2 regions of the Pseudofrankia sp. EUN1h genome follow, and region 1 is predicted to be linked to the other one. Evidence: predicted binding sites of a transcription regulator. Region 1 holds the regulator's gene; the other holds the start of a gene.

Region 1 (4,212 bases):
GAGGCCTCCTCCATGGTCGTGAACCGCCGCCCGCAGGACGGGCACGCCCGGCGGCGCCGGATGGCCGCGCCCTCATCGGCTTCCCGGCTGTCCACCACTCGGCTGTCGGGATGCCGGCAAAACGGACACCGCACGGCTCCTCCCTTCGTCAGACCCCTGTAGGAACAACCACGCACGCGAGAGAACGCGTCCACGCTTCGGCCCCGTCCCTGCTTCCCGAGGCATGGCTGACGCAGGGCATGGCGACCTGGCCGGGGAAGCTCCCACGAGCGCGACCGCGCACCGTCGGGACGGTCTCCACAGCTCCCACGGAACGCTGCCGTTCCGCGGCTAGCTATTCCGCAACTACAAGCTGTGGACTACTTACAGGTATGTAACTACAAGATGTTGTGCTGCCAGAGTAGCGCATACCCGGATCACCCGTGAGCATGCCCCCCGCGCGTGTCGGATCCCACCCGCCCAGACGGGGAGAAGCAGCAGGTTCGCGARGAACCGTCACATGCCGACAGCCCGACGCCCGCGCCGACCGGGTGGTCGGCGCGGGCGTCGGGCCAGGGAAGGACGCCGCCGGTCAGAAGGCGGCGAGCGCCCAGTGAACGGCGAGCCATGCGGCGCTGGTGGCGCCCCAGACAGCGAGGACAAGCAGGAGCCCGGCGACGGCCCGGCCGCGGCCGGTCAGCCTCAGCGCGGGCGCCGGCCGTCCCGCCCGCCGGCGGTCCAACCTCGCGCCGGCGACCGGGTGCTCGGCGGCGACAGCCCGCGCGAGCGGGCTGGGAACCGCCGGCGGGGCGGCGTTCGCCGACCGACGACGGCTCGGTACGGGCAGGGCGATCACATCGGCGCCGTCCGGCTGTCGCGGGGCCGGGCGCCCTGGGACCAGGGTGGCCCCACGCGGGTTCGTCACGCCAAACCTCCTAGCGGCCGGGCCATTACCCGGCACAGCTCGTCGAGCGAAGCTCAACCAACGTCGGGGGGTCCGGGGCGCGAGCCCTCGAAGAACCGTGGCGACCGGTCATCGAGGGAGACATCCCCGGCAGACATCTGGGGCCATCGGGAAGGTAGCCCAAGATCTACAACTGGCGACCACCGGCGGCAGTAGCCGGTAGCGGAAGTCAGGACGAGGACAGGGCCCGCTTCGAACTGATGGTCGATTCTTACATGCACAAGGCCGACAGAGCACGCAGACACGCTCGAACGCCTGTTTGAGATTCGCGCGCCACCGGGCTACGGTCGTCACACGATCGGGCGCAACCCGGCTCCCCTTATCCACAGGTGAGGCCGATGAGAAGCCGGCGGCCCGGTCCCGCACCATGACCTTGAGCGAGGGAGAACCTAGGCCATGACCACGCAGGGCAGGGGGCCGCGCAGGGCAGGACGCCCGTCGGCCAGCGGCGACGAGGAGAGCGACGGCACCGTACGCGCCTTCCCCGACGGCCCCGTCGACGACGACGGCCTGACTCCCCGTCAGCGCAAGGTGCTCGAGGTGATCCGTGACGCGGTCGAGCGGCGCGGCTACCCGCCGAGCGTGCGCGAGATCGGCGAGGCGGTGGGCCTGACCAGCACCAGCAGCGTCGCGCACCAGCTCAGGATGCTCGAGGACAAGGGCCTGCTGCGCCGCGACCCGAACCGGCCGCGGGCGATCGAGGTGGTCTCCCCCGAGGGTGGCCGGCCGGTCAGGCCGATCCCGAAGACCCGGCAGACGGCCGGCGCGGGCAGGGGCCGGGGCGGCGTGAGCCCGCTGCGGGTGCACACGCTCGGCCCGGCCGACGACGCGCTCGCCCGCGAGGCCGGCGAGCAGGACTCGCTGAAGGCGGCGACCGCCTACGTGCCGCTGGTCGGCCGGATCGCCGCCGGTGGGCCGATCCTCGCCGAGCAGGCGGTCGAGGACGTGCTGCCGCTGCCGCGTGAGATCGTCGGCGAGGGCACCCTGTTCCTGCTCCGGGTCGTCGGCGACTCGATGATCAACGCGGCGATCTGCGACGGCGACCTGGTGGCGGTCCGCCAGCAGCCGGTCGCCGAGAACGGCGAGATCGTCGCCGCCCTGATCGACGGGGAGGCGACCGTCAAGCGGCTGCGCCGCCGGGACGGCCACGCGTGGCTCCAGCCGGAGAACCCGGCCTTCCACGACATCCCCGGCGACGACGCCACCATCCTCGGCCGCGTCGTCGCCGTCATGCGCCGCGTCTGAGCACTCCGTGAGGCGCTGAGACTGAACTCGGCTAGCCGAACTCGGCTAGCCGAGTTCGGCCTTGCGGTGGATCGAGTAGTGGAGCACGAGGAACGGCAGGCCGAACACCCAGAACTCGTGTTCGGCTCGCAGCTCGCCGTCCTCGAGGTAGACGTCGAGCTGCTCGGCGAAGCCGTGGACCGCCGCGGCGGTCAGCTCCTTCGTCTCCGCGTCCACATAGGTCAGATAGTGCCCGGGCTGGTCCAGGTCGCCGCGGCTGGACAGCACCAGCCCGCCGCCGGCCCGCGCGGTCGGCGCGAGGGTGGCCGTGAAGCTGGCCTGTGGCAGCGGGAAGCCGACGCTGACGTAGCCGCGGCCGTCCCGGCGGTAGGTCGTGTAGATCCCCACGTAGATGGGTTCGTCGTTGTCGACGTACGACCTGATCCAGCCCCGGATGCTTACGGTGCCGTCGTCGGTGCCGCTGATCGTGTCGATCCGGCTGCGAACCCCACGCTGCGCCTCTCGCTGGTTCATGGGCACGTTCGCCTGCCCCAGCGGGCGCGCGAGCACGGTGCGGTAGAGCAGGTAGCCGGGCCGCACCCACAACCGCCATCGCGGAACGATGTCGAGGGTGAACCGGGTGGTGTGCTCGTAGAACTCCCGCACCAGCGGGGCGACGGTCGCGGGATCGAACTCGGGGCCGGCCAGCTCGTCCAGCGAGGCGACGATCCCGACGTCGGGGGCGGCGGCCTGGTAGTCGCCGCCGAGCACCTCGGCCAGGTCGCGCACGTAGCCCGTCCCGACATAGCGGGTCCGCGCCACCAGCGGGACCACGAACGGCAGATCCGCGGGGCTGACCCGTTCGGCGAGCATCATCACCTGCGGGTCCCGGAAGATCGCCGCCGACACGGTCCGGAAGGCGAGCACGGTGGCCGCGCCGACGATCGCGGCAGGGACGTCGCCCCAGAGCAGCCGGCACCCGTAGCCGATGGCGAGCCCCACCAGCGGGCCAAGCACCACCTTCTGCGGACGGAGCCCCAGCGCGCCGGCCAGCGCGCCGGCGACCAGGCCCACGACCACCGGCCCGGCCCCGGTCACCGCCGCCAGCGCCCACGCCAGGGGCGCCGCCATCGCGGTGCTCATCACGATGCGCGACCACAACGCGGGGATCTGGCCGGGACGCTGCCGCGCCCGCGCGACCGCCTCCGACACCGTCGTCAGCAGGCCACCGACGACGGCCGCCGCGATCATGGGGAGCGCACCCCACCGAGTGGCGAGGGACAGCCCGGCGACCGCGCCGATGACAGCGGCCAGCCCGAGCGAACCGGGCTTGTCCGCCTTGCCCGATTCCTCCACGGCCACGCCACGAACCTACCGACAGGCGCCGTGGCGGTGATGCGCCCTAGGCGTCGACGCTCTGGCGGAAGGCGTCCAGGTCGGCGGCCAGGCCCGCGGAGACGCGAGCGCGCAGCTCGGTGCCCGTCGCGGTGTGCGCCTGGTCGAGAACCTCACCGGACTCGTGGATCCGGGCGACGAGATCCCCGCGGTTGTACGGGACGAGGACGTCGACCTCGACCTGCGGGTGCGGCACCCGGGCGGCCAGGGCCTCCACCAGCTCCTCCAGGCCGGCACCCGTCCGCGCCGACACGCACACCGCGTCGGGAGCGATCCGCTTGATGCCCGCGACCGTCGTCTTGTCGGCGATGTCGGTCTTGTTCACCACGATGAGCTCGGGCACGTCGCCGGCGTCGATGTCGTTCAGCACCTCGCGCACGGCCGAGAGCTGCCCGATCGGGTCCGGATGCGAGCCGTCGACCACATGGATGATCAGATCCGCGTCCGCGACCTCTTCGAGCGTGGAGCGGAACGCCTCGACGATCTGGTGGGGCAGGTGGCGGACGAAGCCGACCGTGTCGGTGAGCGTGAACACCCGGCCGTCGGGCAGCGTCGCGCGGCGCACCGTCGGGTCCAGCGTGGCGAACAGCGCGTTTTCCACGAGCACGCCCGCGCCGGTCAGCCGGTTGAGCAGCGACGACTTGCCGGCG
Region 2 (7,710 bases), on a different contig from region 1:
TCACCGGACGGCTGGTAGTCGGAGACGACCGTGAAGGGCGCGCTGGAGCGCTCCACGCTCAGAGTCGGGCGTTCGAACGTCGTGCTCATGCCCTTTAGAACACCACACGGCTCCGACAGTTCCCAGGACGAGCCGACACGCCCTCGCGGGCGGATGTGCCCGTGCCGAGCGGGTGGGCCCTGCCCGGGCGGGTCCGGCGCAGACCGGCAAAATGCCCACGCTGGTAGCGAGATCGCCGGTTCGGGTGGGAGGGCGAGGGGCACGACAGACGTTGAGTGAGCGAAGGGCGACCGCGTAGGCCGGCATCACCGCGCGGGGCAACCTCGGAAGGAGCCACGAGCGCAATGACCACCCATGACGCGGACCGGGGCAGGCGGATCCCCCGGATCATCGTGCGTCCGGGGCTGATTGTCTCGGTAGCGGTCATCACCGCGCTGCTCGGTTGGCTAACGCTGCCGGTCACCGTCCCGAGCCGGACGGGATCCGCGTACGTCAGTGCCGGCCTGCTCGGTGCCCTCCTGCTGCTGGCGATCCTGGTCGTCGCCGACCTGCTGCGGGCCGTCGCGGCCCGCCGGGCCGGCCTCGAGGTGCACGCGATCGTGCTCGGGGCGTTCGGCAGCCGGCTCGTGCTCGCCCGGCCGGGCGGGCCGGGTGGACCGGGTGAGCCGGGTGGCTGGAGGCGCCCCGGCGACGAGATCGTCTGGGGTGTTCCCACGGAGCCCTACCCGGCCGAGCCCGCCGGCGGCGCGCGGCGGCCGGCCGAGCCGGAGCAGCCTCCCGACTCGGCCGGCCAGGGCCGGTCCTGGCCGGGCGGGCTCGACCCGCGGGTGGACGCGGCCATCGCCCGCGCGGGCCTGCTGGCGACTGGCCTGTGCGGCGCGGTCTTCGTGACGCTCGGCGCGCTCGCGCCCGGCGGGACGCTCGCGCTGGCCGGGCAGGTCGCGCTCTGGGTGGGGACGTTCACACTGCTCATCACCCTGGTCGACCTGCTGCCGTCGCCACGGACCCCGGGCGGGCGGATCCTGGCCGCGTCCGTGCTGCGCCGCACCGGAGATCCCCGCCGGGCCGAGGCGGTCGTCGCGCGGACCGGCGTGGCCATCGGCTGGGCGATGATCGCCGCGGGGGTCGTCGCCTGCTTCCTCGTCGGGCTGATCGGGCTGTGGGCGGTGCTGCTCGGCTGGATGGCGCTGGGCACCTCCCGACTGGCGCAGGCGCGCCAGCGCGCCGGTACCGCGCTCGAGGGTGTGTTCGTCCGGGACGTGATGCTCCCGCCGCCGCCCCGGCTGCCGGCCTGGCAGACCGTGGACGAGGCGCTGCGTTCCGCCGCGGCGCCGGGGAGGCCGATGTCGACCGTGTTCACGGTGCACGACTTCGACGAGTCGCTGGCCGGCGCCGCCCTGGTGCGTGACCTGGCCTCCGTGCCGCTCGACGACCGCGACCTCGCCAAGGTGAGCCGGGTGACGATCCCGCTGTCCTCGGTCCCGACGGCCCGGCCGGACGAACCGCTCACGGTCGTCGTCCCCCGGCTCGCCAGCCGGCCCGCCGCCGGCTGCGTCCTCGTCCTCGACGAGGAGCAGCGCGACGAGCGGGGACATCCCCGGGTGGTCGGAACGGTCGGCCCCGCGGAGATCCGCCGCGCGATCGAGACGGCCCCGGCGCGCGGCCGCGCCGTGATCCCCTCCGGCCTCGGCCGTCCCAACCAGCACCCGGGCCGCTGACGGCGCGGCCGGCCCTTCAGGCGCGGGGGCTCGGGGCGGGATAGACGGAGAAGGCCACGCGGGGCTGGATGGGCGTGGTGGTGAGTTCGGCGCGCTCGACGCGGTCCCAGCGGAACCAGCGCGGCGCGTCCTTGTCCAGGCACCACGCCATCAGGTACCAGTTGCCGCGGGCGTAGGCGAAGGCGTGCGGTTCGACCCGCCGGTGGCTGGACCTCCCGGCCGCGTCGACGTAGTCGATGCTGACGGCGACACCGTCACGCATGGCGTCCTCGATGACCGGGGTGGCCGGTATGCGCGGCAGCCCGTCCGGCCGGGCCCACATCCGGGCCGCGAGCTCCGTGACCCTGTCATGGCCCGCCGGGCCGAGCGCCGTGAGGACCTTGTGCAGTGCCTCCCGCGCGGCGTCGCTCGCCGGGCCGGGTGCCAGCGCGACCAGCGCCACCGCGGCGGCGACGGCCTCGTCCTCGGTGAGCGCGACCGCGAGCGGCCCGGGGTCGGCCGGCTGATGTGTCGGCACCGTCCGCTGTCGTCCCTTCGGCTCGTCCCGGCTCACACCGTCAGGGTGCCACCTTCTCGCCCGTCCAAGCACGGGACACCCACGTCACCCCACCGGCCACGTCACCCAATGGCCGCGCCGCCAGCTACTGCCGGATCTCGACGGTCTTGATCGATCGCCAGGCGACCAGCACCTGGCCGCCGCCGTCCAGCGGGAGTGCCGTCACCTCGCCGCGGGTCAGCCAGCCCTGCATCTCCCGCATCAGCGTGGCGAGCCGCGCCTCCCACGGCGTGGTGGCGTCGACCAGGCTGGAGATGTCGACGCGGTGCTCGATGGCGCCGTCGAGCACGAGTACAACGACCGCAGTGGACACCAGCCTCAGCCTTCCGTCTCGTTCGGTTCGGCGCCGGGCAGGTTACCGGGTGCCACGCCTTCGCTCCCGGGCAACCCTAGCCGGCGACACGATCAACCCCGCCGCGCGGGTGTTCGCGCGGCGGACGCCGTGGCCGCCGAGCCGCGCGGCCCCGGCGTCGCGAAACGTCAGGCGGCGCTGGTGGCTCCGATGACCGAGGTGAGCTGGGAGGCGTCGGCGGTCGCTGACTTCTCGGCGCGGCCGGAGAAGATCTCGCGGAGGAAGACGCCGGTGTGGCTGGCCGGGTTCGCGGCCACCGCCTCCGGGGTGCCCTCGGCGACGACCCGGCCGCCGCCGGTGCCACCCTCGGGGCCCATGTCGACCAGCCAGTCCGCCGTCTTGATGACGTCGAGGTTGTGCTCGATGACGATGACGGTGTTGCCGGCGTCGACGAGGCGGCCGAGCACGCCGAGCAGCTTGCGGATGTCCTCGAAGTGCAGGCCGGTGGTCGGCTCGTCGAGGACGTAGACGGTGCGCCCGGTGGAGCGGCGCTGCAGCTCGGAGGCGAGCTTGACCCGCTGCGCCTCGCCGCCGGACAGCGTGGGCGCGGACTGGCCGAGCCGGACGTAGCCGAGGCCCACGTCGTTGAGGGTGCGCAGGTGGCGGGCGATCGGCGGGACGGCGGCGAAGAACTCGGCCGCCTCCTCGATCGGCATGTCGAGCACCTCGGCGATGTTCCTGCCCTTGTAGTGGACCTCGAGGGTCTCCCGGTTGTACCGGGCGCCGGCGCACACCTCGCAGGGGACGTACACGTCCGGAAGGAAGTTCATCTCGATCTTGATCGTGCCGTCGCCGGAGCACGCCTCGCAGCGGCCGCCCTTGACGTTGAACGAGAACCGGCCGGGCAGGTAGCCGCGCACCTTCGCCTCGGTGGTCTCGGCGAACAGCCGCCGGATGTGGTCGAACACGCCGGTGTAGGTCGCCGGGTTGGAGCGCGGGGTCCGCCCGATCGGTGACTGGTCGACGCGGACGGCCTTGTCGAGGTGGTCGAGGCCGGAGACGGTGCGGTGCCGGCCGGGGACCTCGCGAGCGCCGTTGAGCTTGTTCGCCAGCACCGCGGCCAGGATGTCGTTCACCAGGGTCGACTTGCCGGACCCGGAGACGCCGGTGACGGCGACCAGGCAGCCGAGCGGGAACGAGACCGTGACGTCGCGCAGGTTGTGCTCGCGGGCGCCGTGGACGGTGAGCGTCCGGCTCTTCGTCGGCGGGCGGCGCACCGCCGGGACGGGGATGGACCGCCGGCCGGACAGGTACGCGCCGGTCAGCGACTCCTCGCTGGTGAGCAGCTCGGAGACGGGCCCGGAGACGACGACCCGGCCGCCGTGCTCGCCGGCGCCCGGGCCGATGTCGACGACCCAGTCGGAGGCGAGGATCGTGTCCTCGTCGTGCTCGACGACGATCAGCGTGTTGCCCAGGTCACGCAGCCGCACCAACGTCTTGATGAGCCGGCGGTTGTCGCGCTGGTGCAGGCCGATCGACGGCTCGTCGAGGACGTAGAGCACGCCGACGAGGCCGGAGCCGATCTGCGTCGCCAGCCGGATCCGCTGCGCCTCGCCGCCGGCGAGGGTGCCGGCGGAACGGTCGAGGGAGAGGTAGTCGAGGCCGACGTCGAGCAGGAACGCGAGCCGCGCGTCGACCTCCTTGAGCACCCGGCCGGCGATCGAGAGCTCCCGCTCCGTCAGGTCGAGGTCCCCGAGGAAGCCGGCGCAGTCGCCGATCGACATCGCCGAGACCTCGGCGATCGAACGGCCGCCCACCGTCACGGCGAGCGACTCCGGCTTGAGCCGGGCGCCCCGGCACGACGGGCACGGCACGTCGCGCATGTAGCCCTCGTAGCGCTCGCGGCTCGTGTCCGACTCGGCCTCGCGCAGGCGGCGCTCCAGGAACGGGATGACGCCCTCGAAGCTCGTGTAGTACGAGCGCTTGCGGCCGTAGCGGTTGGTGTACCCGACGTGGATCTCGGTGTCGCCGCTGCCGTGCAGCACCGCCTTGRGGGCGCGGTCGGGCAGTGCCTCCCACGGGGTGTCCATCGAGAAGTGCAGGTCCTCGGCCAGCGCGGACAGCAGCCGCTCGAAGTACTCCTTGTTGTGCCCGCCGGACCAGGGGCCGATCGCACCCCCGGCGAGCGACAGCGTCGGGTCGGTGACGACGAGCTCCGGGTCGACCTCCTTGCGGGTGCCGAGGCCGGTGCATTCGGGGCAGGCGCCGTAGGGGGTGTTGAACGAGAACGAGCGAGGCTCGAGCTCCTCGAACGACAGGTCGTCGTAGAGGCAGGCGAGGTGCTCGGAGTACATCCGCTCGCGGTCCTCGTCGTGCGGGTCGCGGTCGACGAAGTCGAGCAGTACCAGGCCGTTGCCGAGGCGCAGCGCGGTCTCGACCGAGTCGGTGAGCCGGCGCTTGGCGGTCTCCTTGATCGCGAGCCGGTCGACGACGACCTCGATCGTGTGTTTCTTCTGCTTCTCCAGCTTCGGCGGGTCGGTCAGCGGGACGACCGTGCCGTCCACCCGGGCACGGGCGAAGCCGGAGCCCTGCAGCTCGGCGAACAGGTCGACGTACTCGCCCTTGCGCCCGCGGATCACCGGGGCCAGCACCTGGAAACGAGTGCCCTCGGGGAGCTCCATCAGCCGGTCGACGATCTGCTGCGGGGTCTGCCGCGCGATCGGCCGGCCGCACTTCGGGCAGTGCGGGCGGCCGGCCCTGGCGAACAGCAGCCGCAGGTAGTCGTAGACCTCGGTGATGGTGCCGACCGTCGAGCGTGGGTTGCGGTTGGTCGACTTCTGGTCGATCGAGACCGCCGGCGACAGGCCCTCGATGAAGTCGACGTCCGGCTTGTCCATCTGCCCGAGGAACTGGCGGGCATAGGCCGACAGCGACTCGACGTAGCGTCGCTGCCCCTCGGCGAAGATCGTGTCGAACGCCAGGCTGGACTTCCCCGAGCCGGACAGCCCGGTGAAGACGATCAGCCCGTCGCGGGGGAGATCGAGGTCGACGTCGCGCAGGTTGTGTTCGCGCGCACCCCGCACGACGAGACGGTCCGTCATCCGCGTTCCTCACGTCTTCTCGGCTTCGTCGGCCCCACCCGCGCCAGACCTGGCATCGCGTTCGTGGGACCACGGGACAGCACTTCGGCACCCGGAGCGCCGACCGCGGGCCCTGACCCGCGGTCCCGGCCCGGCGACGCTCCTTGCCCTGCGCTCAACCCGATACGGACAACCCGGGCCCGAACAAAGGCACTCCCAGCGTACGGATGGGATACGACACTTCTCGGACGCGGGACGCCTTCCCGAACGTCCGTTCGATACTAGCGACCCGGGATGCGGTGCCCGCGGAGGGGCCACATCGGGGCCACCCCCGGCGGCGGCCCAGCGGGCCGGACCGCCGGGCCGGGTCGGGCGCGCTGGTGGGTTGGTGGGGCGAGGTCGCCGTCCGCCACCTGCGGCCTCCGCGCGGCGGCGCCGTCCCCGGCGGCCTCCCGCCCCCCGCACCGCACCGCTCGCGACCGGCCATCCCTGTATCGGAGCGACGATTACAAGGCGGACACAACACGCCTTTTCGTCCTTCCAGCAACGATTCGGATCCGTATGCTGTCTATGTTTCATCTGGTCGGAACGAAAATTCAGGGAGATAGCGAGTTGGTATGACGTGACCAGGGTCATGCTGTTTCCCCGACTCGCCGGAAAGAATTTCCGGGCCTGCCTCGCCGAGGTGGTTACGGTGAGACCGGTCATCAAGCACGCTGGTCGCCGAAATCACGACGAAGAGCGGCTGGCCCGCGCCCAGGAGGGCGGAATATTGCACAGCCTGCTCGCGGTCGTCGTCTCCTACGGCGGCTCACCCCACCTGAACAGACTGCTCGGCGCGCTCGCCGGCATGGCGAGCTGCCGGGTCGCATTGGTCGAGAACAAGCTCGGCAGGCCGCACGGCGCCGTGCCCGACGGCGTACGCGTTTACACGGGGCACGGCAACATCGGCTATGGCGCTGCGGTGAATCTCGCGGTCAAACGAGCCCTGACGGCCGCCCCGGAGGTAGACGCGCCCGGCGGCCTTCCGGACTGGCTGCTGGTCGTCAACAGCGATGTCGCCATTCCCGCCGACACCCAGGAGATGCTGCCGAAACTGCTCGCGCAGGCGGCCGCCGACGTCGACGCCCTCGGGTTCTCGATCCGCGCGCATGACGGCGGGCCGGGGCGGTCGACCGCGGTGCTGCCGACCACCGGCACCAGCGCCTTCACCGCGCTGCGCGGCGAGACCGCCGCGGTGGCGCGCTGGCCGGCGTTGCGGTACCCGGTCGGGGCGTTCTTCGCGATCCGCACGTCGGCGTTCCTGCGGATCGGCGGTTTCGACCCGTCCTTCTGGCTCTACTACGAGGAGACGGACCTGTTCGCCCGGTTGCTCGCCGCCGACGGGCGGATCGACTGGTGCGACGACGCCTGGCCGGTGCTGCACACCGGCGGTGGCACCGCCGGCCGGGACGCGGAGCTCCAGCGCGAGCTCGGCCGGGCCGCCGTCGCCTACGCCGTCCGCCACCGCGCGACCATAGGCCGGGGCTGGCTGGCCGTGCACGCGGCCCAGCTCGCCCTGCTGGCGGCCCGCAAGGCGGTCCTTGGCCGGTGGCCCGACGCCGCCAGGGCCGGGTGGATCCTCGCCGGCCTGATCCAGGCGGTCGCGCTGCCCTGGTGGGAGCCCGCCGCCCGGTCGCGCTGGCACGCGGTCCCGATCAGGACCCGGATGGCGCTCGCCGGTCTCGACAGCGTCCGGCCACGCCCCGGCGGGCCGCGCCCCGCCGGCCCGCCCGCGAACCCGGCCGCCGCTGGCTGGTGAGCCCCCGCCGGGTGCCTTCCAGCCGTGCCCGGCCGGTCCTCAGCGGGTGCTCGGGGAGAATGGTGGCGCCGGAGACGTCGGGCGCGCGGCCGAGTGGCCGCCGGTGGCAGTGCAGGAGGAGCTATGAGCGTGCGCGGGTACACGGGCGACGTCACGGTGGGCGGGCCGGCGGACGTCCGGGAGCTGCCCGACCTGACGATCACCAAGGTCGCGGTCGGCCCGTTCGACAACAACTGCTACCTGCTGCGCTGCGCCGCCACCGG

Evidence for each region. Region 1 encodes LexA, which represses DNA repair genes until DNA is damaged. Its sites were predicted from a motif close to CGAACNNNNGTTCG; they were not measured.
Region 2: a site for LexA is predicted at 5,911-5,924, ahead of uvrA (excinuclease ABC subunit UvrA). Genes of this name have one in related genera too.

The regions. Positions count from the first base shown of each region.
Region 1 covers NZ_MBLN01000045.1:94,670-98,881, forward strand. The annotation lists gene nrdR (transcriptional regulator NrdR) at 1-134, opposite strand, end outside; gene BCD49_RS11485 (hypothetical protein) at 572-904, opposite strand; gene lexA (transcriptional repressor LexA) at 1,340-2,188, shown strand; gene BCD49_RS11495 (hypothetical protein) at 2,234-3,529, opposite strand; gene hflX (GTPase HflX) at 3,570-4,212, opposite strand, start outside.
Region 2 covers NZ_MBLN01000052.1:124,527-132,236, forward strand. The annotation lists gene uvrB (excinuclease ABC subunit UvrB) at 1-89, opposite strand, end outside; gene BCD49_RS17645 (hypothetical protein) at 345-1,718, shown strand; gene BCD49_RS17650 (helix-turn-helix transcriptional regulator) at 1,735-2,235, opposite strand; gene BCD49_RS17655 (hypothetical protein) at 2,360-2,587, opposite strand; gene uvrA (excinuclease ABC subunit UvrA) at 2,755-5,667, opposite strand; gene BCD49_RS17665 (glycosyltransferase family 2 protein) at 6,419-7,447, shown strand; gene BCD49_RS17670 (MBL fold metallo-hydrolase) at 7,571-7,710, shown strand, end outside.